DNA from 3 places in the Bradyrhizobium sp. SZCCHNR2028 genome. Region 1 is predicted to be linked to each of the others. Evidence: predicted binding sites of a transcription regulator. Region 1 holds the regulator's gene; each other region holds the start of a gene.
What was found. Region 1 encodes PhoB, which activates phosphate uptake and scavenging genes when phosphate is short. Its sites were predicted from a motif close to TGTCATNNANCTGTCAT; they were not measured.
Positions count from the first base shown of each region.

Region 2: a site for PhoB is predicted at 4,740-4,756, ahead of QX121_RS15100 (PhnD/SsuA/transferrin family substrate-binding protein). Genes of this name have one in related genera too.
Region 3: a site for PhoB is predicted at 3,112-3,128, ahead of phnF (phosphonate metabolism transcriptional regulator PhnF). Genes of this name have one in related genera too.

Region 1 covers NZ_JAUHJF010000002.1:182,216-190,301, reverse strand. Annotated here, with positions in the region: gene QX121_RS04035 (nickel-dependent hydrogenase large subunit) at 1-786, opposite strand, end outside; gene QX121_RS04030 (HupU protein) at 783-1,799, opposite strand; gene QX121_RS04025 (HoxN/HupN/NixA family nickel/cobalt transporter) at 1,815-2,936, opposite strand; gene QX121_RS04020 (trypsin-like serine protease) at 3,113-4,429, opposite strand; gene phoB (phosphate regulon transcriptional regulator PhoB) at 4,575-5,282, opposite strand; gene phoU (phosphate signaling complex protein PhoU) at 5,299-6,015, opposite strand; gene pstB (phosphate ABC transporter ATP-binding protein PstB) at 6,046-6,867, opposite strand; gene pstA (phosphate ABC transporter permease PstA) at 6,864-7,745, opposite strand; gene pstC (phosphate ABC transporter permease subunit PstC) at 7,749-8,086, opposite strand, start outside.
Region 2 covers NZ_JAUHJF010000008.1:1,347-9,432, reverse strand. Annotated here, with positions in the region: gene arsA (arsenical pump-driving ATPase) at 206-1,960, opposite strand; gene arsC (arsenate reductase (glutaredoxin)) at 2,281-2,682, opposite strand; gene arsB (ACR3 family arsenite efflux transporter) at 2,679-3,734, opposite strand; gene QX121_RS15110 (arsenate reductase ArsC) at 3,738-4,265, opposite strand; gene QX121_RS15105 (metalloregulator ArsR/SmtB family transcription factor) at 4,258-4,623, opposite strand; gene QX121_RS15100 (PhnD/SsuA/transferrin family substrate-binding protein) at 4,990-5,739, shown strand; gene QX121_RS15095 (HAMP domain-containing sensor histidine kinase) at 5,736-7,196, shown strand; gene QX121_RS15090 (sigma-54 dependent transcriptional regulator) at 7,186-8,086, shown strand, end outside.
Region 3 covers NZ_JAUHJF010000002.1:564,911-572,996, forward strand. Annotated here, with positions in the region: gene QX121_RS05875 (ABC transporter permease) at 1-405, shown strand, start outside; gene QX121_RS05880 (ABC transporter ATP-binding protein) at 411-1,472, shown strand; gene QX121_RS05885 (phosphodiesterase) at 1,469-2,311, shown strand; gene phnF (phosphonate metabolism transcriptional regulator PhnF) at 2,349-3,074, opposite strand; gene phnG (phosphonate C-P lyase system protein PhnG) at 3,193-3,648, shown strand; gene phnH (phosphonate C-P lyase system protein PhnH) at 3,648-4,259, shown strand; gene QX121_RS05905 (carbon-phosphorus lyase complex subunit PhnI) at 4,263-5,366, shown strand; gene QX121_RS05910 (alpha-D-ribose 1-methylphosphonate 5-phosphate C-P-lyase PhnJ) at 5,363-6,247, shown strand; gene phnK (phosphonate C-P lyase system protein PhnK) at 6,240-7,034, shown strand; gene phnL (phosphonate C-P lyase system protein PhnL) at 7,054-7,752, shown strand; gene QX121_RS05925 (alpha-D-ribose 1-methylphosphonate 5-triphosphate diphosphatase) at 7,767-8,086, shown strand, end outside.

The sequences.
Region 1 (8,086 bases):
AGCCCCACTGAAGTCGTGATACGCGCCGAAGCTCATCAAGAGACCTGGTCCGCTGCCGAGGTCGGCCAGCGCGAGCGCATCGGCCAGCCGAAGGAAATGCGCGAAGTCGCCGGCGCGGCCCTCGCGCCAACGGTCGAGTTCGTCCGGCGTCGACAAGGCGAGCACATTCTCCAGCTTGTCGGCAAATACGGCGCGCTCAAGGAAACCGCGAAACGACGCCGCGATCGCGTTCAGCCGCACGCGCTCGCCGAGCTCGATCGCGCGCGTCGTCCCGCCTGGCTGGAAGGCGAGACTGTGCGGCCATTTGCCGGCGATCAGGCCCATGATCTCGAGCAGTCGCGCGCGCGCAGGCAGGGCATCGCGGGCAGCGTTGCCCTTCGTCGCCGCGAAACGTTCGGCCGCGGTCGAATGCCAAGTGTGCGAGGCATAAGCATCGCGGGCGAAGTCCGGCATGAAGAAGATGTAGAAATGCGTCAGATGATCCGCCGCGTTCTCGGCCGCGTGCGCGATGTTGCTCGCGAGGATGCCGTTTGGTGCTGCCGCAATGCCCATGGCCTGGCGCAACGCCGCGGCGGCCGCGATCGATTGCGACACGGAGCAGATGCCGCAGATGCGCGGCGCGATCACCAGGGCGTCGAGCGGCGGCCGGCCCTCAAGGATCTGCTCGAAGCCGCGATAGAGCGGCGCCGTCACCTCCGCCCGCGCGACGCGGCCGCTCTCGATATCGAGCCTGACCTCGAGATCGCCTTCGACACGATTGAACGGTCCGACCGTGATCCGCGTCATGGACGGCGCTTGTCGCCGGAACGGCCCGGCGGCACCACGACATGATCCGCCGTCGCATTGACTCGGACGCGGCGCGGCGTGGCCGATTTCGACAGCGCTGCGAGCGCGACGAACCAGGCTTTCGGCATGTCGGTGGGAAGGCCGACGGGGATGCCGGCGAGCTTCGCCGTCTCCAGATAGTTCTGCGCGCTCTCGAAGCCCGGCGAGGTGCAGGCGATGCAGGCATAACCGCCCTTGGTGCAGGAACCGCCGCCGTTCCACGAGCGCTGATTGCAGTCGCCGACCGCTTGCGTTGCGCGGCAGCCGAGATGCTCCATCAGGCAGCCGCGCTCCGACATCGTCTCCGCGCTCGCCTTGAACTCGTAGAACTCGTTGCGCGAGCAGCCGTGATGAGCGAGGTGGTTGGCGATGAAGGTCGGACGGCCGACCGCGTCGAGGCCGTCTGCCGTCAGATCGCCCGAGGTAAGCGCCAGCAGGCTCTCCATCATCCAGCCCGGATGCGGCGCACAGCCTGCGACGTTGATCACCGGCAGCCCGCGTCTCGAGCGGAAGGCCGCGCCAAGCGCGCCGCCGATATCGCTGCCCTCGAACTGCAATCCGACCGCATCGGTCGGATTGATGCCGGCAGCAGGAATGCCGCCATAGGCGGCGCAACTACCGACGGCAACGACGTAGTCGGCCAGCGGCGCCAGATCGAGCAGCCAGTGATAGATCGAGCGGTTGGTGCCGGCGAGCATGTTGAAGCGGCCGGTCAGACCGGGGCCTCGCGCCACCGAGCCTTCGAGCACCAGCAGATCGAGCCGCTCGCGGCCGTCGCGGATCGCCTCCAACAGCTCCACGACCTCGTCCCCTGTCTGCTCGCTGACGGAGGGATGCCATACCAGATCGATGCCGGATTGGCGCAATTCGTCGAACCAGCCGGACGCACCGCTTTCCAGGATCGACATGGTGCAGCCGCCGCAGCTCGCGCCCTGCAGCCACAGCATCCTGATCGTTCCCTCCGAGCCGACCATCATGAGGCCCCGCTCCTAGCCCGTCTTATGCGTTCCGCTTCGTATCGCCGGCGGGTTTAGCGCCCCCGCACGAACGCTGGCAAGCGCTTCGCCGGGCGTCGCCTCGGAACCGCGCTGACTGCGACCGAGCAGCATCGCGACCGCCCAGACCAGTCCGAACAGGCCGATCGCGACGATTCCGAGATTGGCGACACCGTCACCCAGCGCGGTGGCGACGTCAGCCCATCCCCCCGTCAGGCCAAGCCGCGGCGCCAACAGCGTGAACGCCTCGAAGCTGCCGATCACCAGCGCGATCGCAACGGATGCGCCGGTGATCACGAGGTTATAGCGCAGCTTGCGTGCGGGATCGGTCAGCGCCCAGCGATAGGCGCCGACCATCAGCATGCTGTCGGCGGTGTCGACGGTGGCCATCGCAGCCGCGAACAGCGCCGGGAATACCAGCACATGGGCGAGGCTCGCGCCGCGCGCAGCCTCGGTCGCCGACAGGCTGAGAAGCCCGATCTCGCTCGCGGTGTCGAAGCCGAGACCGAACAGGAAGCCGAGCGGATACATGTGCCAGGCGCGTCCCACCAGGCGGAGCACGGGGCGCAGCAGGCGGATGAGGATGCCCCGTCCGCTGTTTCCGGCTGTTTCCATCTCGGACTGCGGCTGTGCGGCGCGGCGCCAGAGGTTCACGAACAGAATGAGGTTCGCCAACGCGATAAGCAGCAGGAAGCCGGCCGATACCGACGTGCCGATGACGCCGCCGATCGCCCTGATCGCACTCTCTTCATCCAGGAGGTCGGCGCCGGCGATGAGGCTCACGACGATGGTGGCGATGACGACGACGCTGGAATGGCCGAGCGCAAAATAGAGGCCGGCGGCGCGCGGAGGGTTACCGTCCTGCACCAGCTTCCGCACGACGTTGTCGATGGCCGCGATGTGATCCGCATCGATCGCATGGCGCAGCCCGAGCAGCCAGGCCAGCATCGCGGTGCCTACGATGGCGGGCCGGTCGGCATAGAGCGCGAACGCCCAGGCCCAGGCGAGCGCGTTGGCCGCGACCAGCCCGGCGACGAGCGCGACGGTCCGGCCGGGCTGCGACCGCCACCACAGCAGCCGCGCGGCCCGAGGATGATCAATTGGAACAATCGTCATACTCGGACTATAGCAAGAGCCAGGCCAGTTCGGTAAAGCCCCCGCTGCAGGCAAAAGCTGCAGGAAAACCTGGGCGGCGCTTCCCGGATTGCCCTCTCGCTTGGCAACCCGCTATCCAGTCACGCACAGATCATGACCAGCGGCGGGGACCTCGTCCCTCTCGCCCCCTCCTTCCCTCACCGCGCCGAGGCACTCTGTGCCGCGATCTCGCGCCGCACGACCGCCTCGAACTGGCTCGCGGGGGCGGCGAACATCAGCCGGGTCTCCTCGTGGAACGCCGAGAAGATGCCGACCACGGCCGGCTCCCCGCCGACCTCGGCCAGGATCGGCGAGCCCGAATAGCCGAAATTGGCCAGGCAATGCACTGTCAACAGCCGGGCATCCCCGGTCATGCCGGCGCTGCAATTGCGCTGGCCGGTCGGCGAATAGCGCCGCTCCTGGCCATAGCCGATCTCGGAGATGGTTCCGGCCGTGGTCGCAGCCGCGAGCTCCTCGCGGGTCAGCGCCTTGACCGCCACCGGCTTCGACGGCAGAGCATCCTTCAGCACGATCAGCGCCCAATCGGCGGGCGAGCGGTCGAGCGACCATCTGTCGTGCCGGGTCGGGACGAAATCGGGCGCCACGATCAGCTTGTCGGCGACCGACGATGCCGCCGGCGTGCCACGGTTCATGCCGGCCAGGAAGCGGACATTGCCGGGGCTGACCTGCGCCACGCCGTTGAAGACGCAATGCGCGGCGGTGAGCACGACGCGCGGCGCCACCAGGGTGCCGGTGCACCAGCCGCCGCTCGAGTATTGCGCGACGGTGACGACGCCGATCGACGACGCCGGCCAGGAGGTGGGATCGACGACCTCGCCGATGTGGCGATCGAGCCCGAGCAATTGCTCCGGACGCGGAGTGGCAATGCCCGCATCCGCCGATTCCGGTTTCGGCTGCCAGGACGCAATGGCGCTCTGGGCCTGGACGCGCTGCGGCTCGGTCAACCTGACCCGCTGCACGTCGCGGCCGGCCGATCGCACGCCACTACGGCCCGCCATCACCAGCCAGGCATAGCCCTGCACGACGTCCTGTTTCACACCGCGGCCGTCGAGCAGCATCAGGCCGAGCATGTATTGCGACTGGGCGAAGCCCTGCGCCGCCGCGCGGCTGAACCAGCGACTGGCTTCGCCGTAGTTCGAGGCAACACCCTCGCCATTGACGTAGGCGATGCCGAGATGATGTTGCGCGACGGCGAGCCCCCGATCGGCGGCCTTGCGGTACCAGGCCAGCGCCTCGCTCGGATTACGCGGCACGCCCCAGCCGAACGCCTGCATGAAGCCGACGTCGAACTGCGCCCGCGCATCGCCCTTGGCGGCCAGCGGCAGCAGCCGTCGCATCGCCGCCGCATGCTGCCCGTTGCCTGCCGCCGCGACCGCGTCCTCGAGCTCGGCGGCCGGGGCGCCCGCCAGGCTGCCGAGCAGCACGGCAAGAGATATGATGATGGTCTTGATCAAGGGCGTCCGCTGGGACCGAAACATCGTGACGGGCCACGAAGCAGACACGATCAAGACGGCGGCGGCGTGGCGGAAAGCGGACCGCGATCTCCTCAATCGGGCCCGCTCGCGCCTCACACCTTCTTCATCCTCACGCCCATCGCCCTTACACCTGCTCGCTCTTGGCGAAGCGATCATCGAGCGCATAACCGGCGCCGCGCACGGTGCGGATCGGGTCCTGCTCGCGGCCGGGATTGAGCAGCTTGCGCAGGCGGCCGATATGGACGTCGACGGTGCGCTCGTCGATGTAGATGTCGCGGCCCCAAACGCTGTCGAGCAGCTGTTCGCGGCTGAACACGCGGCCGGGGTGCTCGAGGAAGAATTCGAGCAGGCGGTATTCGGTCGGGCCGAGATCGATCGGCCGCCCCGAGCGCGCCACGCGGCGTTTCTCGCGGTCGAGCTCGATGTCGCCATAGGACAGCACGGTCGCCAGCCGCTCCGGGCTCGCCCGCCGCAGCAGGCCTTTCACGCGCGCCAGGAGCTCCGGCACCGAGAACGGCTTGACGATGTAGTCGTCGGCGCCGGTGGCGAGTCCGCGCACGCGCTCGCTCTCCTCGCCGCGCGCCGTCAGCATGATGATCGGCAGTTGCCGGGTCTCGGAGCGCGCGCGCAGGCGGCGGCACAGCTCGATGCCGGAGAGGCCCGGCAGCATCCAGTCGAGCACGACGAGATCCGGAACGCGCTCCTTCAGCCGCGTGTCGGCCTCGTCGCCGCGCGCCACGGTCTCGACCTCGTAGCCTTCGGCCTCGAGGTTGTAGCGCAGCAGCGTCGTCAGCGCCTCCTCGTCCTCCACCACCAGAATTCGGGCGCCCATGTCTGAACCGTCTCTCTTAGTTACCGGGAATCGTCGTCGCGAAGCTCGTCATGTCGCCCTTCGGGCGCTTGTCCATGATCTGCTGGCCTTCGATCATATAGAATACAGTCTCGGCGATGTTGGTCGCGTGATCGCCGATGCGCTCGATGTTCTTGGCGCAGAACATCAGGTGGATGCAGAACGAGATGTTGCGCGGATCCTCCATCATGTAGGTCAGGAGCTCGCGGAACAGCGAGGTGCAGATGGCGTCGACTTCCTCGTCGCCCTTCCACACCGTCATCGCCGCCGGCAGGTCATGCGCGGCATAGGCGTCCAGCACCGTCTTGACCTGCGACTGCACCAGATCGGTCATGTGCTCGAGGCCGCGGATCAGCTTCAGCGGATGGAAGTCGCTCTCCAGCGCCGCGACGCGCTTGCCGATGTTCTTGGCGAGGTCGCCGATGCGCTCCAGATCGGTCGCCACGCGCATCGCGCCGACGATCTCGCGCAGGTCGACCGCCATCGGCTGGCGACGGGCGATCGTGAGCACGGCGCGCTCCTCGATGATGCGCTGCAGCTTGTCGACCTCGGCGTCGGTGGCGACCACCTTCTGGCCGAGCGCGATGTCGCGCCGCACCAGCGCATCGACGGAATCGACGATCAGCCGCTCCGCGAGGCCGCCCATCTCCGATACCAGACGGGTGAGGTCCTGCAGATCGCTGTCGAACGCCTTGGCGGTATGTTCACTGGCCATGATGATCTCCTGAAGACAATGTCGTCGGCGTCAGCCGAACCGGCCGGTGATGTAATCCTGGGTCCGCCGATCACTCGGCGAGGTGAAGATCTTGCTGGTGTCGTCGAACTCGATCAGCTCGCCGAGATACATGAAGGCGGTCTTGTCGGAGACGCGCGCCGCCTGCTGCATGTTATGCGTCACGATGGCGATCGTATAGTTTTCGGCGAGCTCCTGGATCAGCTCCTCGACCTTGGCGGTCGAGATCGGATCGAGCGCCGAGCACGGCTCGTCGAACAAGATCACCTCCGGCCGGACCGCCACGGTGCGCGCGATGCACAGCCGCTGCTGCTGGCCGCCGGACAGCGACAGGCCCGAGGCGTTGAGCTTGTCCTTGACCTCGTTCCACAACGCGCCGCCGCGCAGCGCCTTCTCGACCCGGTCGTCCATCTCCGACTTCGAGATCTTCTCATAGAGGCGGATGCCGAAGGCGATGTTCTCGTAGATCGTCATCGGAAACGGCGTCGGCTTCTGGAACACCATGCCGACCCGGGCGCGCAGCAGATTCAGATCGAGCTTGGGATCGAGGATGTTGGTGTTGTCGAGCATCAGCTGTCCGGTCGCGCGCTGGCCCGGATAGAGATCGTACATCCGGTTGAAGATGCGCAGCAGCGTGGACTTGCCGCAGCCGGACGGGCCGATGAACGCGGTGACGCGGTTGGTGCCCAGCGACAGGTTGATGTTCTTCAGCGCGTGATGGTCGCCGTAGTAGAAGTTGAGGTTGCGCGCGGTCACCTTGGCCGGCGCATCCGGAAGCGCCTTGCCGTGAAGAGCGTGATTGGGCTGACTGACGGAGACGGACAGTTCGGTCATTTGGTGTTCCTCTCGGCGCCGAGAATGCGTGCACCGATGTTCAGGGCGAGCACGGCCAGAGTGATGAGAAGGGCTCCGCTCCAGGCCAGTTGCTTCCAGTAGGCATAAGGGCTCTGGACGAAATTGTTGATGGTGACGGGCAGGTTCGCCATCGTCCTGGAAAGGTTGAGGCTCCAGAACTGGTTCGACAGCGCGGTGAACAGCAGAGGCGCGGTCTCGCCGGCGACGCGGGCGGTGGCAAGCAGCACGCCGGTGATGAGGCCCGAGCGCGCCGCCCGATAGGCGATGCGGCGGATCACCAGCGAGCGCGGCAGGCCGAGCGCAGACGCCGCCTCGCGCAGCGGGTTGGGCACGAGCAGCAGCATGTCCTCGGTGGTGCGCAGCACCACCGGGATCACGATGACCGCCAATGCAAGGGAACCCGCGAGTGCCGAGAAGCCGCCCATCGGCACCACGACCGCACCATAGATGAACAGGCCGATGATGATCGAGGGCGCCGACAGCAGGATGTCGTTGATGAAGCGGATCACCGAGGTCAGGCGGTCGTTGCGGCCGTATTCGGCGAGATAGGTGCCGGCGAACAGGCCGAGCGGCGCGCCGATGCCGACGCCGATGATCGTCATGATCAAGGAGCCGACGATGGCGTTGCGCAGGCCGCCTTCGCTGGAGCCGGGCGGCGGCGTGTCGGCGGCAAAAACCTGCAGGCTGAGGCCGGCGAGTCCGTTATAGAACAGCGTGAACAGGATCAGCGCCAGCCAGGTGACGCCGAACATCGCGGCGGCGACGCAGAGGCCGCGGATCACGATGTCCCTGCGGCGCCGGCGTGCATAGATCGGATTGACCGGCGCATCGAGTGTAAGCGTATCAGCGCTGGACATGGCTTATCTTCCCGCCTTGGCTTCGAGCCGCATGAGCATCAGCCGCGCGCTCGCCAGCACGAAGAAGGTGAGCACGAACAGCAGCAGGCCGAGCAGGATCAGGCTCGACTGGTGCAGCCCGTCGCTCTCCTGGAATTCGGAGGCGATGGCGGCCGAGATCGTGGTGCCCGGCGCGAAGATCGAGGATGAGATCCGGAACGAGTTGCCGATGATGAAGGTCACCGCCATCGTTTCGCCGAGCGCACGGCCCAGCGCCAGCATGACGCCGCCGATGACGCCGACGCGGGTGTAGGGAATGACGACGCTGCGCACGACCTCCCAGGTGGTGCAGCCGACCCCGT
Region 2 (8,086 bases), on a different contig from region 1:
TCAAGCGTCGGCTGCCCCAAGAGCAAGTGTCCTATCGCGTTCGGCGCACGAACGGCGTCTGCAGGCTACGATTCGGTCAGACGCATGCAGCTTGCCGTCGCATGGTCTGTTATCGGAGGACAACCGGGACCGGCGATGGTTATCCGGCGGCGACGTACACCCGTTCGATCTCGCCGTCGGTCGCGTAGGTCGGGAGACGCCGTCATCACGACAGCGCCGCAAGCTCCCTCACGCCAACAGGAGACTTGGTTCGCCAACCGATCATGAATGCCCGCTCTGCGAGGCCGTTCCGAACGCGAGCGATCTGAGTCCGCTCTCTGACGAGTCGCGATCGCAGCAGGGGATCGTGAGTTCCCGATGCAATCAGGCATTTGTTGATTACCCAGCCGAATGGCTCAATGCAGGCGCGCCGCAAGTCCTCCTGAAGAGCAGCGGCCTCTGAAACCGGAGTCGTCTCCGGCAGCGTCACCAGGATCACCCTTGTGTAGGTGGGGTCTTGCAGCCTCATTAGCGGGGTGACGATACGCCCGGCTCCGCTTGGCGCAAGTTGGCTTGTCATCTGGCGATGATAGGCCCCGGTCGCATCCAGCAGGAGTAGCGTGTGGCCCGTGGGCGCCGTATCGAGCACGACGAAGTCGCTACGGGCCTCCGCAACAATGTGCGAGAAGGCATGGAAGACGGCGACTTCCTCGGTACATGGCGAAGCGAGGTCTTCGAGCAGCAGAGCTTTGCCTTGCTCGTCCAGATCACGACCCCGACTTGCCAGGATTTTCGCGACATACCGCTCCGTCTCGACCCGAGGGTCGATCCGGTCAACGGTGAGGCCAGGCATGGCGCCATCGACCACGAAAGCGACATGAGCTGCGGGATCGGTGGTGCTGAGGTGGACGGCATGACCCCGCTTGGCCAATCCCACGGCAATGGCGGCAGCAATCGTCGTCTTTCCGACGCCGCCCTTGCCCATGACCATGATGAGGCCGTGCTTATCCCGCGCGATGTCATCGACCAACCGGTCCAGGCCCGGCAGGTCAACCGGTTCCAGGTTCGGCATGCTCGCAGCAACTGAAGGCTGGCTGGAGGACGACAGAAGCGCCCTCAGAGCCGTCAGACCCACGATGTCGAAACCAAGCAACGGGATTTCGTCTCGCGGAAGTTTCGTGAGCGACGCAGGCATTGCCGCTAGTGCCTCGTCCTGATCCCGCTCAAGGGCAGTCGCGACGACGTCAGTTCGATCCGCCGCGTGGAAGCGCCCGTTCACCATGAGGAGCTGGTTCGAGAGATTGAGCGCATCGAGTTCGCCCGATGTTCTGGCCGCCTCACGGATGGCCCCCTTGTCGGCGCGGGTGACGAGAACGATAGTGGTTCGCTCGGAATCGCCTAATGCCGCGAGCGCCTTGCGAAAGCGGTCCTCCTGCATCTTCAAGCCTGAATGCGGCCCGAGGCAGGACGCTCCTCGGTCATTGTCCTTGAGAAAGCCGGTCCATGCCTTTGGCAGGCTGAGCAGCCGTAGAGTGTGGCCGGTCGGGGCCGTATCGAATATGATGTGATCGAATCCTGCCATATCGCCGTCCAGCAGTCCCACGAACTCGTCGAAGGCGGCTATTTCGGTGGTGCAAGCTCCGGAGAGCTGCTCGCGCACAGTCGACCGCTCACCGGCGGTGACTTCCGGTCCGAGCTGTTCGAGGACCCGGGTGCGATAGCTCTCGGCAGCAGCTTCGGGATCGATATTCATCGCCGAAAGTCCGGCCACGTTTGCCACCGGCGCTGGGCGATCAGTCAAAGTGACTTCGAGCATCTCGTCCAGGTTCGACGCCGGGTCGGTACTGACGAGAAGAACGCGTAGTCCACGGTCGGCGAGGCCAACAGCGGTGGCACATGCAAGCGACGTCTTACCGACACCACCCTTCCCGGTGAAAAACAGATACGGCGTCGGGGCGTTCAGCGCGCGAAAGTGAGACATAATAAGCTGTCCTGCAGACGCTGCAGTCATGCAATTGCCGTCAGTCCGATGGGTGCGACGAGCATTGCGTTCAAAATGACCGCATCGTTGCATCGCTTTGCGATGGGATACCTGCGGAGATTCAATAGCAACGCCGCGAGCTCCTCTGTTGCGATGGATCAACGGATGGGAGTGACCAACGGGCTACGAGGCAACAACAAAATAGGTATCGATGGTGTGTTCCGGGCACGCCTGAGGCCGGCCCTCTGGCGCTTAAGCCGTCGGACACTGCGCCCCGCATCGCCTTCGACCGAGCGATCTAATGCGGTCGTTGTACCGGCTCATCTGGGCTCGATGACCTCGCCATCCTCCTTGACGAACCGCCCGAACGGGCCGTTAAGGAGATCGATGACCGCTTCCGACGGTCTGCACAACCGGACGCCCTTCGGCGTGACGACGATCGGGCGATTGATCAGGATCGGGTGCGCGATCATGAAATCCAGCAGTTCGTCGTCGGTCCACTTCGGATCGCCGAGGCCGAGTTCTTTGTAGGGCGTTCCCTTCTCGCGCAACAGGTCGCGAACCGGAATTCCCATGATGGTGATGAGCTCCTGGAGCTTATCGCGCGACGGCGGCGTCTTGAGGTACTCGATGATCTCAGGCTCGATGCCGCTCTGCCGGATCATCGCGAGCGTGTTGCGGGACGTACCGCAATCTGAATTGTGGTAGATCGTAATGGTCATCTGTGAACCTCCATCGCGGGCTTGGCCGCATTCGCTCCGGATTCATACCAGCCGCGAGTCGCCCTCACGATGCGGACCACCGACAGCATCACGGGCACTTCGACCAGCACGCCCACCACGGTCGCGAGCGCAGCTCCGGAGTCTAGTCCGAACAGGCTGATGGCAGCAGCAACCGCGAGCTCGAAAAAGTTGCTGGCGCCGATCAGCGCCGCAGGTGCAGCGACACACCAGGCGACGCCGAAGCGCCGGCTCAGCCAGTAGGCGAGACCGGCGTTGAGATAGACCTGGATCAGAATCGGCACGGCGAGGATCGCAATCACGACCGGCTGCTTGACGATCTGCTCACCCTGGAAACCGAACAGCAGAACTAGCGTCGCCAGCAGAGCAACAAGCGACAATGGCTGCAGCCTCCGCATGGTCCGCTCGAAGGCACCACCGCCAGCGGCGAGAAGGGACGTCCTCCAGGCCTGCGCTACGACGACCGGCACAACGATGTACAGGACGACCGAGAGCAGAAGCGTCGCCCAGGGAACGCTGATGGAGGCTACACCGAGCAGAAGCCCCACCAGCGGCGCGAACAGGAAGACCATGATCACGTCATTCAATGCGACCTGGCTGAGCGTGTAGTGAGGCTCTCCTTCGCACAGGTTCGACCAGACGAACACCATCGCGGTGCAAGGAGCGGCTGCGAGCAGGATCAGACCCGCGATGTAGGATGGGATCTGCGCGGACGGCAGCATCGGCGCGAACACGTTGCCGATGAAGAAGGAGCCGAGAAGCGCCATCGAGAACGGTTTGACGGCCCAATTGATGAACAGGGTAACCCCCACGCCGCGCCAGTGCTCTCGGACCTGGCTCAAAGCACCGAAGTCGATCTTCAGCAGCATCGGCACGATCATCAGCCAGATCAGGACTGCCACCGGCAAATTGACCTTGGCCACTTCCGCGGCTGCAACCACTCCGAAGAAGCTAGGCATGAAGTGGCCGAGCACGACGCCGGCGACGATGCAGAGGGCAACCCAAAGTGTGAGGTAACGTTCGAAGATGCTCATGTGTCAGGCCACATCGTTGCGGGATGAACTCGCGCCTTCCGACCGGCCGATCTCGCGCAACTTGGTGCCGAGCGACAGTTTGTCGATGCTGCGCAGAGGAAGATTGGTGAAGGTACCGATGCGATTCTTCAGGTACCGGAAGGCGGTCACGAATGCCGCCTCCTTCTGGAGATCAGTACCTTCGACTGCGGCGGGATCCTCGATGCCCCAGTGAGCGGTCATCGGCTGTCCAGGCCACACCGGACAGGTCTCACCGGCGGCGTTGTCGCAGACCGTGAAGACGAAATCCATGACGGGTGCATCGGGGGCGGCGAACTCGAGCCAGCTCTTCGAGCGCAAGCCGTCGGTCGGATAGTCCAGGCTTTGGAGAGTGCGTAGCGCCAGCGGGTTGACCGCGCCCTTCGGCGTGCTGCCTGCCGAGAACGCTCGGAAGCGGCCGCCGGCATCCTTTCGCAGGATCGATTCCGCCATGATTGAACGGGCAGAGTTGCCGGTGCAGAGGAAGATAACGTTGTAGAGGTGATCAGACACGGCTTCGCTCCCTTTTCTTTTTCGGAGGACAGCAAGGCGCAAGGCTTTCAATCAATGGTGCGCAGACTTCCGGCCGGCCGCCGCAGCAGTCCTGCAGCAGAAACAGCGCCACCTTCTGGAATTCGGCAAGATTCGCGCGATAGATGATCGACCGGCTGTGGCGCTCCGAGGTGACCAGGTCCGCCCGGGAAAGGATCGAAAGGTGCGCCGAGAGCGTGTTCTGGGGGACTTCCAGGGCGCGAGCAAGCTCTCCGGCCGACAGACCCTCCGGCTCATGACTTGCCAGAATACGAAATGCGTTCAGCCGAGTGGGCTGAGCGAGCGCGGCGAGCGCCAAGACCGCTTCTTCATTATCCATATTTCTAGACTTATGGATATTACAGTACTCTGTCAACCACAGAGTGGCGCTGAGCTCCCGCAGGTCCTTGAGACGCGCGCCGGTGAGCTGTTGCTTGAGCTATCTCAATACCTCACCGTCACATGCCTGTCATATTCGTTGCCGCGCCAGACGCCATTCGATACTCTCTAAGAAAAAAGGGGCGACGATGCTCTAGGAGGGATCGCCATGGGTTTGCGTCAAAGGCAGGCCCCTGCATCACATGCGAATAGAACGCGAGTCACGAGGCGCGCAGTCCTATCCGGACTAGCGGCGAGTACGATTGCTCTTAAGGGCAGACGCGCCGTAGCGGCTGATCCGCGGCCGGTGCAGATTGGGCTCACGCCCGTGCTTCTGACTTCCGACCTGGAGCTGTTGGCGACACTTCGCTCTTATCTTGAGCGCATTTGGAGCAGGGAAGTCCAGATCCTCACGCGCCGAACTTACCAGGAAATCACGCTTCTTCTGGTGAACGGACAAATCGATGCGGCCTGGATCTGCGGCTATCCCTACGTTCAGTTCCGCGAGCAGCTCGAACTTGTCGCGGTCCCGGTGTGGAATGGCCGGCCGCTGTACCAGTCCTACGTGATCGTCGATGCCCGCCGTAAGGCCGAGTCCTTTCCCGATCTGAAAGGCGACACGCACGCGTTCTCCGATCCCGACAGCAATTCCGGCTTCCTCGTCACTCGCGCCCTTCTGACCGATATGCACACCAAGCCGGAGGATTTCTTCAGGCATCACTTCTTCACCTATGGTCATCGCAACGTCGTCCGCGCAGTCGCCTCCGGGCTGGCGGATAGCGGATCCGTCGATGGCTACGTGTGGGAAGTCCTCAGCATCGTAGAGCCCGATTTGACGGCTCCAACTCGCGTGTTGCGACAATCGGAATGGCTAGGATTTCCGCCGGTGGCGTGCGGAAAGAACCGCCCGAGCGGGCTTTCGGTCGATGACCTGGCCGCCGCATTCGTCGGGATGTCCTCCGATCCGGAGGCCCGTCGAGTGCTGCAGATGCTGCATCTCGACGGATTCACGAGAAGCGATCCATCCCTGTTCGACACAATTGGGGCGAAGATGAACTATGTTCGGAGCCTCGGATGAGCGCTCGCTTCGACCTGAGATCGAATCTGCCGGTCGTGATCAAGGTCCCTGCGCTTGTGGCGCTGCTCATGGTCGCCATCGGGGTGGTGCTCACAGATCAGGTGCTCAAGAGGCTCGCCGAAACCCAGGATCGCCATTTCCGGGAATTGACCGCCGCCTACCTGGACGGGCTTTCGTCGTCGGTGATGCCTGGGGTGATCCGTGGGGACGCCTGGGAGACGTTCGACAATCTCGACCGCGCTCGTTCACTGTACCGCGGCTTGACAATTCTCGAGACGGTGGTGGCGGAACCCGACGGCATCGTCCTGGCTTCCTTCGATCCCCGTACCGTGCCGGCCTTTGCACCCGTGCCGAAGTCGATCGTCGATCGGTTTGCGGACGCAAACGATAGCTGGCTTGACGAGCAGGCCGAGCGTGCCGGCGTCCGCCGCGTGCTGCTCGATCAGGGGCGTCGCATCGGGGTGATCTACACCCAATTCGACGTCGGCGCTCGATTCAAGGAGCGGCGGGACGTGCTCTGGACGTTGGTCGCGACCAATATCGCCATCACTATGCTCGTCGCGGCGGTCGGCTTCATCGCGGTGCGCAGAATGCTGCGACCGGTGCAGCTCTTGACCACGCATTTCAGGCGGGGGCAGTCCGGCGAACTGCTGTGCATCGCAGATGAGGATGTCGGACCGCCCAGTTCGGAGTTCGGTCGCCTATTCAGACACTACAACATGATGGTGCGATCATGGAACGAGCGTGAGGCGCTGGCTGCTCGCGTCGCCGAAGAGCAACGCCTCACTAGCCTCGGCCGTCTTGCCTCCGGGATGGCCCACGAAATCAACAATCCCCTGGGAGGCATGTTCAACGCGATCGAGACGCTCCGGCGACATGGCCATCAGCTCGGGGTTCGGGAGCGTGCACTCTCTCTTCTCGAGCGGGGGCTCGCGGGCATCCGCGACGTCGTGAGGTCCGCATTGGTGACCCACCGTGTCGACACCGCGATGCGTCCGCTCAAGCCAAGCGACATCGAGGACCTGCGTCTTCTGATCGGTCCCGAGCTCGATCGCAGAAACCTTTCGCTGTCGTGGGCGAACGAGCTTCCCGGCGAGATTCCCGTCAGAGCGAATGCCGTCCGTCAGGCCGCGCTTAATCTGCTGCTCAACGCGTGCCAAGCAAGCGCGCCCGCCGGCCGTATCGCATTCGAAGCGGGACTGGTGGACGGCAGCCTAGTCCTGACAGTGAGCGACGAAGGCGCCGGACTCGACCAGGATAGGGTCAGCTACCTCGAAAGCCGTGAAGCGGATGCCGCGCCGCGGCCCGGAGAGCCCGGCCTTGGCCTTTGGATCATTCGGCGTCTCGTTCTGGAAGTCGGCGGCTCCATCCGAGTCGAGTATCCGGCCGGCGGCGGAACGGCGATCTCCGTAGCGATACCCGATGGCTCGGGGAAGGAGCAGCGCAATGTTGCCTGAGGCAGTGTCCATCGCTGTGATCGAAGACGATCCGATCATGGGAGAATCCCTCAACCAGTACCTGGAGCTGGAAGGCTGCAAGGTCGAGTGGTGGCGCAGCGGCCAGGAAGCTCTCGCGGGCCTGAGGCGAGGTGCCCCCGATCTTGTCATCTGTGACATCCGTTTGCCGGACATGTCGGGTGAGGACATCTTCCGGAAAGTGAGCGGCGAAAGTGCCGCCCCGCCGTTTCTGTTCATGACCGCATACGGCCAGATCGACCATGCGGTGGCTCTCATCAGGGCCGGCGCGGGCGACTACGTGACCAAGCCATTCGAACTCGACGATCTGATATCGCGCGCCCGCGCTCTGATCGGCCGTAGGCCGGCGGTTCCGGACGGCGTATTGGGACTGTCGCAGCAGATGCGCCGCATCGAGGAACTGCTCGCCCGCATGGCCGGCCGCAATACGCCTGTGCTGTTCACCGGCGAGACCGGCTCTGGCAAGGAGGTCTGCGCACGCCACCTCCACAACGTTTCGGATGCCGCTTCCCGGCCATTCGTGGCAGTCAACTGCGCCGCCATCCCGGACAATCTGCTCGAGAGCGAGGTCTTCGGACACGAGAAAGGCGCTTTCACGGGCGCCAACAGCAGGCACCTCGGGTATGCGGAGCGTGCCCAATCCGGGACCCTCTTTCTCGACGAGGTCGCCGAGCTGCCACTGCAACTTCAGGCAAAGCTGCTTCGGCTGCTCGACGAGCGCCGCTTCTACCGCCTGGGCGGCGAAGCCATCGTCCCGTTCCGGGCGCGCGTCGTTTGCGCCACCAACCGGGATCTCGCGGCGGAAGTCGCTGCGGGGCGATTTCGCGAAGACCTGTACTACCGCATCAACGTCGTCGCGGTCGCTATTCCGC
Region 3 (8,086 bases), 380 kb from region 1:
CGCTCATGGCTGTTCATCCTCGCCGGCCATGTGATCTTCACGATGCCTTTCATGGTGCGCTCCGTGATGGCTGTGTTCGCGACCATCGACGTCAAGTCGCTCGATGAGGGCGCCGCGTCGGTCGGGGCGGCGCCATGGCGCCGCTTCATCGATGTCATCGTTCCCAATGCCGCGCCGGGGATCCTGGCCGGCAGCCTCATGGTGGTGACGCTATCCCTCGGAGAATTCAACTTGACCTGGATGTTGCATACGCCGCTGACCAAGACGCTGCCGGTCGGCCTCGCCGACAGCTACGCATCGATGCGGCTGGAGGTCGCATCCGCCTACACGCTGATCTTCTTCGTCATGATCATCCCGCTGCTGGTGGCCATGCAATGGATCGGCGAGAGAGGGAGCCTGCGGTGAGCACGATGACCCGGCATGGAGCCGCGCTGAAGGTCGAGAATTGCGGCAAGACCTTTGCCGACGGGACCTGCGCGCTCGCGCGCGCCACGCTCGACATCGCGCAGAGCGAGACGCTGGTGCTGCTTGGGCCGTCCGGCTGCGGCAAGACCACGTTGCTGCGGATCGTGGCCGGGCTCGAAACACCCGATGCGGGCGGGCGCGTGCTTTTCGACGGCAAGGATCTGACGAGGCAGCCGATCGAGAAGCGCAACGTCGGCATGGTGTTTCAATCCTACGCGCTGTTCCCCAACATGACCGTCGCGGACAATATCGGCTACGGGCTCAAGATCCGCGGCGTGCCTAAGCCGGAGCGCGCCGCGCGGGTCGCGGAGCTGGTCACGCTGACCAACCTCGCCGGCCTCGAAGATCGGCGAATCGATCAGCTCTCGGGCGGCCAGCGCCAGCGCGTCGCGCTGGCGCGCGCGGTCGCGATACGGCCGAGCGTGCTGCTGCTCGACGAGCCGCTCACCGCGCTCGATGCGGCCTTGCGAGAGCGCCTGCGCGGCGAGCTCAACGGCCTGTTGCGTACGCTCGGAATCACGGCAATCTACGTCACGCATGACCAGGCCGAAGCCATGGAGCTCGGGGACCGCATCGTGGTCATGCGCAAGGGCGCCATCGCCCAGGTCGGGACGCCGCGCGAGATCTATTTCACGCCAGCCGACCGCTTCGTCGCGGAGTTCGTCGGCGCGGCCAACATCATCGAGGCTCCGATCGACGGCGACCACCTCGTTCTGCCCGGAGGGAGACAGCGGATCGCCGAGGCTGGCTCGCGCAGCAAGGCGATGGCGATGGTTCGACCGGAAACGATCGGGATCGTCGGCGCGGCGGCATCGTGCCTGACCGGCCTCGTCGACAGCGTCCGCTTCGCCGGTGATCGCCAGCGGATCGTCGTCCGCGACGCCGCCGCCGTTCCACTGACGGTGGACGCACCGAATACGATCAGGGTCAGCGCGGGTGAGCGGATCGGCCTGTCGATTGAGCCGAGCGCCATTCGTCTGCTGCCGGAGCAAGGTGGATCAGCATGAGCACGCGTCCTGTCACCATCGCCCAGATATCCGACCTGCACATCAAGACGCCCGGCCGGCTCGCCTACCGCCGCGTCGATACGGCGCGTGCGCTGGCCCGTTGCATCACGGAGCTCAACCGGTTCGAGCCGAAGCTCGATCTGGTGGTGATCTCGGGCGATCTCGTCGATACGCCGTCGTCTGCCGAATACGATCATCTCAAGGATCTTCTCGGCGAACTCGAGATTCCATTCGCCGCCGTGCCCGGCAATCACGATTCACGCGAGCTGATGCGCGCGGCGTTTCCGGGCACTCTCCATGGTGGACCTACCGGTCCGCTGAACCGGCATGTGGCGTTGGCCGATCTCGATCTGCTTCTGCTCGATTCCAGCGTGCCCGGCCATCCGCATGGCGAGCTCGATGAGGCGAGTCTCCAATGGCTCGACGCCACGCTGTCCGCCTCCAGCGAAAAGCCGGCCTTGCTGTTTCTGCATCATCCGCCGTTCGCCACTGGCATCTGGCACATGGACCGGCAGAACCTGCGCAACGCCGACGATCTCGCGGCCATCCTCACGCGCCATCCGCGGGTGCAACTGATCGGATGCGGTCACGTCCACCGCGCGGCACTGACCCGGTTTGCCGGCATTCCCTGTGCGATTTGTCCGGCGCCGAACCATGCCGTCGCGCTCGACCTGGCCGAGCTTCGACCGCCATCCTTCCGGATCGAGCCGCCGGCCTTTCACCTTCATGCCTGGTTTCAAGGACCGGGATTCGGAACGATCGTCACTCATCAGGTGCCGATCGGGGATTTCGACGGGCCGCATCCGTTCTTCAATCAAGACGGCACGCTCATCGACTGAGCGCGCAAGGACGCGACAAAGCGATGGGACGTCTGGTCTAGCTCTCGACCTCGAAGGTCACGCGCTCCGCGGCGAAGCGCGAGCGTTTGCTGACGAGCGGCTTCGCATCGGCATCGATGTCGGTGCTGTCGACGACCAGCACCGGGCGCCCAATCGCGAGGTCGAGCCGAGCGGCGTCGCTTGCGTCGGCGATGGCTGCCGTGATCCTGGTCGTGCCGCGGCGATAGTCGCGAATGCCGTAATGCGCGAGCAGCGCCGTCATCGAGCGGACTGACGCGAAGATGTGACCGGCCCCGGGAAATCGCTCGGACGACAGCCAGGACGTGCTGACGCAGATCGGGGTCTTGTCGGCAAGACGCAGTGCCTCGATTCGGACCAGCGGTGCACCTGTCTTCAATCGCAGCTCGCGCGCGAGTTCGCGCGTCGCGGGCTCTTCGGACGCTGCGATCAACTGCCCACGAGGCTCACGCCCGCCGGCGCCCACGATCTCGGAGAACCTGGTTCGCGATCTCAGGGGATATGACAGACGAGGCGCTTCGACATAGGTGCCGCTGCCGCGCTCGGCGCGCACGAGGCCGCGTTCCGCCAAGGTCGCGAGCGCGCGACGCACCGTATGACGGTTGACGCGGTAGGTTTCGGCGATCTCGGTCTCGCCGGGCAGGCGCGTGCCGGCGGCGAAGCGGCCGTCGGCGATGTCGCGCTCGATGCCGTCGGCCACCCGCCGCCACAGCGCCACGCCCGAATCGGCGCCCTGCATGCTCATCGCGGCTCTCCGCTCTCCGGCCTCGAAATCACGTCCATGTCATCAAACAGTCATGGCGCTTCGTTACGAAGTTGTCTATTAACATAGACAACTTCGCGACGGCAAGATCGGGATGAAGATGGACGGCGAGACGGCGATGCAGGACCGGCGCAGGGCGGCGATGCGGGTATTGGCGCATGCCTCGCGTGTGGACATCCGCGCCAGGCTCGATAGCCTCGCGCTGCCTGAGCATCGCGACCTGCGCCCGGCGGAGAATGGCCTCGTGATGCTGCGGGGCCGGATCGGCGGTGATGGAGCGCCGTTCAATGTCGGCGAGGCGACGGTGTCGCGCGCCGCGGTGCGGCTGGAGAGCGGCGAGGTCGGGTTCGGCTATGTGCTGGGACGCGACGCCGCCAAGGCGCGTCTGATGGCGCTGTGTGACGCGATGATCCAGTCATCAAGCCACACGCGATCGATCGAGACGCAGGTGGTTGCGCCGCTGCAGGCGCAGATGCGCACTTCGCGCGAGCACCGCGCAGAGGAGGCTGCGGCCACGCGTGTCGATTTCTATACGATGGTGCGAGGAGAAGGCTGATGGCTGCCGCCGCTTCCGATCTGCAGCCTGGTTTCGCCGACAATGTCCTGTCCGCGCAATCGACCTTCCGTACCGTCATGGAGGCCATGGCGCGTCCGGGAAATGTGCGGCAGGTCGAGGTCAATGTCGGCCGGCCCTCGTCCTTGATGCCTGGTGCCGCCGCGATCGCGTTGACTCTGTTCGATCACGATACGCCGATCTGGCTCGATGCGCCGCTCGCCGGCACGCCCGAGGTCGGCGCCTGGCTCAAGTTTCACACCGGGGCGCCGATCGTCGCCAATGCCGCGCTCGCCTGCTTTGCAGTGGCGGCAGACCCCGAAGCGCTGCCTGATCTGAATTCATTCGCGCTCGGCAGTGCTGAGTACCCCGATCGCTCGACGACGCTGATCCTGCAGGTGCCGAGCTTGTCCGGAGGGCCGGCGTTCAAGCTGCGCGGTCCGGGCATCGACGGGACGACATTGTTCCGTGCAACGGTCGCGCCCGCCGACCTGTTCGAGCGGCTGTCGATCAATGAGAAGCTGTTTCCGCGTGGTGTCGATGTGGTGCTGGTCGATGGCTCGTCCATCGTCGCCATCCCGCGGACGACGCGACTCGTTTCCGCAGGAGAGTAAGGCATGTATGTCGCCGTGAAAGGTGGCGAGCGCGCCATCGAGAACGCGCACCGGCTGCTGGCGCATGAGCGCCGGGGTGATCGCGACGTGCCGGAGCTGTCGCTGGTGCAGATCTCCGAGCAGTTGGGGCTTGCCGTCGATCGCGTGATGAGCGAAGGCTCGCTGTACGACCGCGAGCTCGCGGCGCTCGCAATCAAGCAGGCACGGGGTGATCTGATCGAGGCGATCTTCCTGGTGCGCGCCTTCCGCGCGACCCTGCCGCGCTTCGGTGCGACCGAGCCGGTCGACACCGGTGCGATGCGGGTGCAGCGGCGCGTCTCGTCGACCTTCAAGGACATTCCCGGCGGCCAGGTGCTCGGGCCGACCTTCGACTATACGCATCGGCTGCTCGATCCGCAGTTGGCGGCAGGCGCCGAGCCGGAGCCGCCGGCCCGTGCCGAGGCGCCGAATGCGCCGACGCCACGTGTCACCGACATTCTCGGCCAGGACGGCTTGATCGAGCCGTCGCCGCAAGCCGAGGTTGGCGCGCCGGTCGGCGATCTCACCCGCGATCCCCTAGGCTTTCCCGCCGATCGTGATCTGCGGTTGCAGAATCTCGCACGCGGTGATGAGGGATTTCTGCTCGCGCTCGGCTACTCGACCCAGCGCGGCTATGGCCGCAACCATCCCTTTGCCGGCGAAATCCGCTTCGGCGAAGTCGAGGTCGAGTTCTTGGCCGAGGAGATCGGCTTTGCGGTGCCGCTCGGATCGGTCGAGCTGACCGAATGCCAGATGGTGAACCAGTTCAAGGGGTCGGCGACCGAACCGCCGTGCTTCACGCGCGGTTATGGCCTCGCCTTCGGGCAGAGCGAGCGCAAGACGATGTCGATGGCCCTCGTCGACCGAGCCTTGCGCGCGCGCGAGCTCGGCGAGGATATGGTTGCACCGGCGCAGGATGAGGAGTTCGTGATGTCGCACTCCGACAATGTGCAGGCGACCGGGTTCGTCGAGCATCTGAAGCTGCCGCATTATGTCGACTTCCAGTCCGAGCTCGGCCTGCTGCGCAAGCTGCGCCAGGAATTCGCCGAGGCCAATGCCGCTCCTGAATTGAAGGAAGCTGCGGAATGAACGCGCCGACGTACAACTTCGCTTATCTCGACGAGCAGACCAAGCGGATGATCCGCCGCGCGATCCTGAAGGCGATCGCGATTCCCGGCTATCAGGTGCCGTTCGCGAGCCGCGAGATGCCGATGCCCTATGGCTGGGGCACCGGCGGCGTGCAGGTCACCGCCGCCATTCTCGGTCCCGACGATGTGCTCAAGGTCATTGACCAGGGCTCGGACGATACGACAAATGCGATCTCGATTCGCAAGTTCTTCGCCAAGACCGCGGGCGTCGCGACCACGACGTCGACGGAAGAGGCGAGCGTGATTCAGACCCGTCACCGAATTCCCGAGGCGCCGCTTCACGAGGGGCAGGTGCTGGTCTATCAGGTGCCGATCCCGGAGCCGCTGCGCTTTCTCGAGCCGCGCGAGACCGAGACCCGCCGCATGCATGCGCTGGCCGAGTATGGCCTGATGCACGTCAAGCTCTATGAGGACATCGCACGTTTCGGTCATATCGCGACCTCCTACGCCTATCCGGTCAAGGTCAATGCGCGCTACGTGATGGATCCGTCACCGACGCCCAAGTTCGACAATCCCAAGATGGACAATTGCCCGGCGCTGCAATTGTTCGGTGCGGGACGCGAGAAGCGAATCTATGCCATTCCGCCCTATACGCCGGTCGTCTCGCTGGATTTCGAGGACCATCCGTTCACGCGTTACAAGTTCGACGCGCCCTGCGCGCTGTGCGGCGCGGAGGATTCCTATCTGGACGAGATCGTGACCGACGACAAGGGCAGCCGCATGTTCGTGTGCTCCGATACCGATTACTGCGAGGGCCGCCAGGCGTCCGGACATCGTGGCGCGCAGAGCGCCGCTCCACACAAGGAGGGCGCCCATGGCTGAGATGATCAGCGCCTCCGATCAGCCGCTGCTCGTCGCCGAGGGGCTTGCAAAGAGCTACGGCCGGTTGGCGGCATGCCGCGACGTCTCCTTCGTGCTCTATCCAGGCGAGGTGCTCGCCATTGTCGGCGAGTCCGGCTCGGGCAAATCGACACTCTTGCAGATGTTGTCGGCGCAACTGGCGCCGACGGCTGGCCGCGTGTCCTATCGGATGCGTGACGGGGTGCTGCGCGATCTTGCCGGGCTCGGCGAGGCCGAACGCCGTTTTCTGTTCCGCACCGATTGGGGCTATGTCCATCAGGATCCGGCGCAAGGCCTGCGCATGGCGGTTTCGGCGGGCGCCAATGTCGGCGAGCGGCTGATGGCGGTCGGCTGGAATAACTATGGCCGGATCAGGCAGACCGCCTCGTCATGGCTCGCGCGCGTGGAGATCGACGTCGCCCGCATCGACGATGCGCCGCGGACCTATTCCGGTGGCATGCGGCAGCGGCTGCAGATCGCGCGCAATCTCGTGACCGAGCCCAGGCTCGTGTTCATGGACGAGCCGACCGGAGGACTCGACGTGTCCGTGCAGGCGCGCCTGCTCGATCTGATGCGCAGCCTCGTCAACGAGCTCGGGCTCGCCGCCATCGTCGTGACCCACGATCTGGCCGTGGCGCGGTTGCTGTCTCATCGTGTGATGGTCATGAAGGAGGGGGGGGTGATCGAGACCGGTCTCACCGACCAGGTGCTCGATGATCCGCGCGAGCCTTACACGCAGCTCCTCGTGTCCTCGATCCTGCCGCCATGATGCAATTGGGCCCAATGCGATGACCGTGATGATCGATGTCGAGAATGCAGAGAAGACCTTCACCATGCATCTGCAGGGCGGCATACCGCTGCCCGTGGTGCGCGGCGTGTCGTTCCAGGTCAAGGCGGGGGAATGCGTCGTGTTGTCGGGACCGTCGGGCGCGGGCAAGTCGTCGATCCTGAAGATGATCTTCGGCAACTACCGTTGCGATGGCGGCCGCATCGGCGTCCGGCACCAGGGCGAGATGACCGATCTCGCCGGCGCCGAGCCGCGCCTGGTCCTGAATGCGAGGCGGCAGACCATCGGCTATGTCAGCCAGTTCCTGCGCGCGGTGCCGCGCGTCCCTGCACTCGATGTCGTTGCCGAACCGCTGCTCGCGGCCGGCCTGCCGCGCGACGATGCGCGGGTGCGGGCAGGTGGGCTGCTGCGACGGCTGAACATTCCCGAGCGGCTGTGGTCGCTGCCGCCGTCGACCTTCTCGGGCGGCGAGCAGCAGCGGGTCAACATCGCGCGCGGCTTCATCTCCGAAGTTCCGGTGCTGTTGCTCGACGAGCCGACCGCGTCGCTCGATGCGGCGAACCGCGCGGTCGTGGTCGACCTGATCGCAGCCAAGAAGAAGGACGGAGTGGCGATGCTCGCGATCGTGCATGATGACGAGATCCGCGCCCAGATTGCGGATCGCATGGTCGACGTCATGACATTCGCCGCGGCGGCGTAAAGGGACAATTGCAGATGAGCGCGAACATGTCCGATCTCGTGATAGGAAATGCCAGGCTGGTCCTCGCCGACCGCGTCGTCGAGCAGGGCTGGGTGGCGATCGCGGGAGGCCGGATCGCGGAACTGGGCGAGGGGGCAGCGCCGGTTGGCAGCCTGGATGCCGGCGGCGACCTGTTGATGCCTGGCCTGGTCGAACTGCACACTGATCACCTTGAAGCGCATTTCGTGCCGCGCCCGAAAGTCTACTGGGATCCCGTTGCTGCCGTCATTTCCTATGACGGGCAGCTTGCGACCGCGGGCATCACGACGGTGCTGGATTCGCTGCGGGTGTGGAG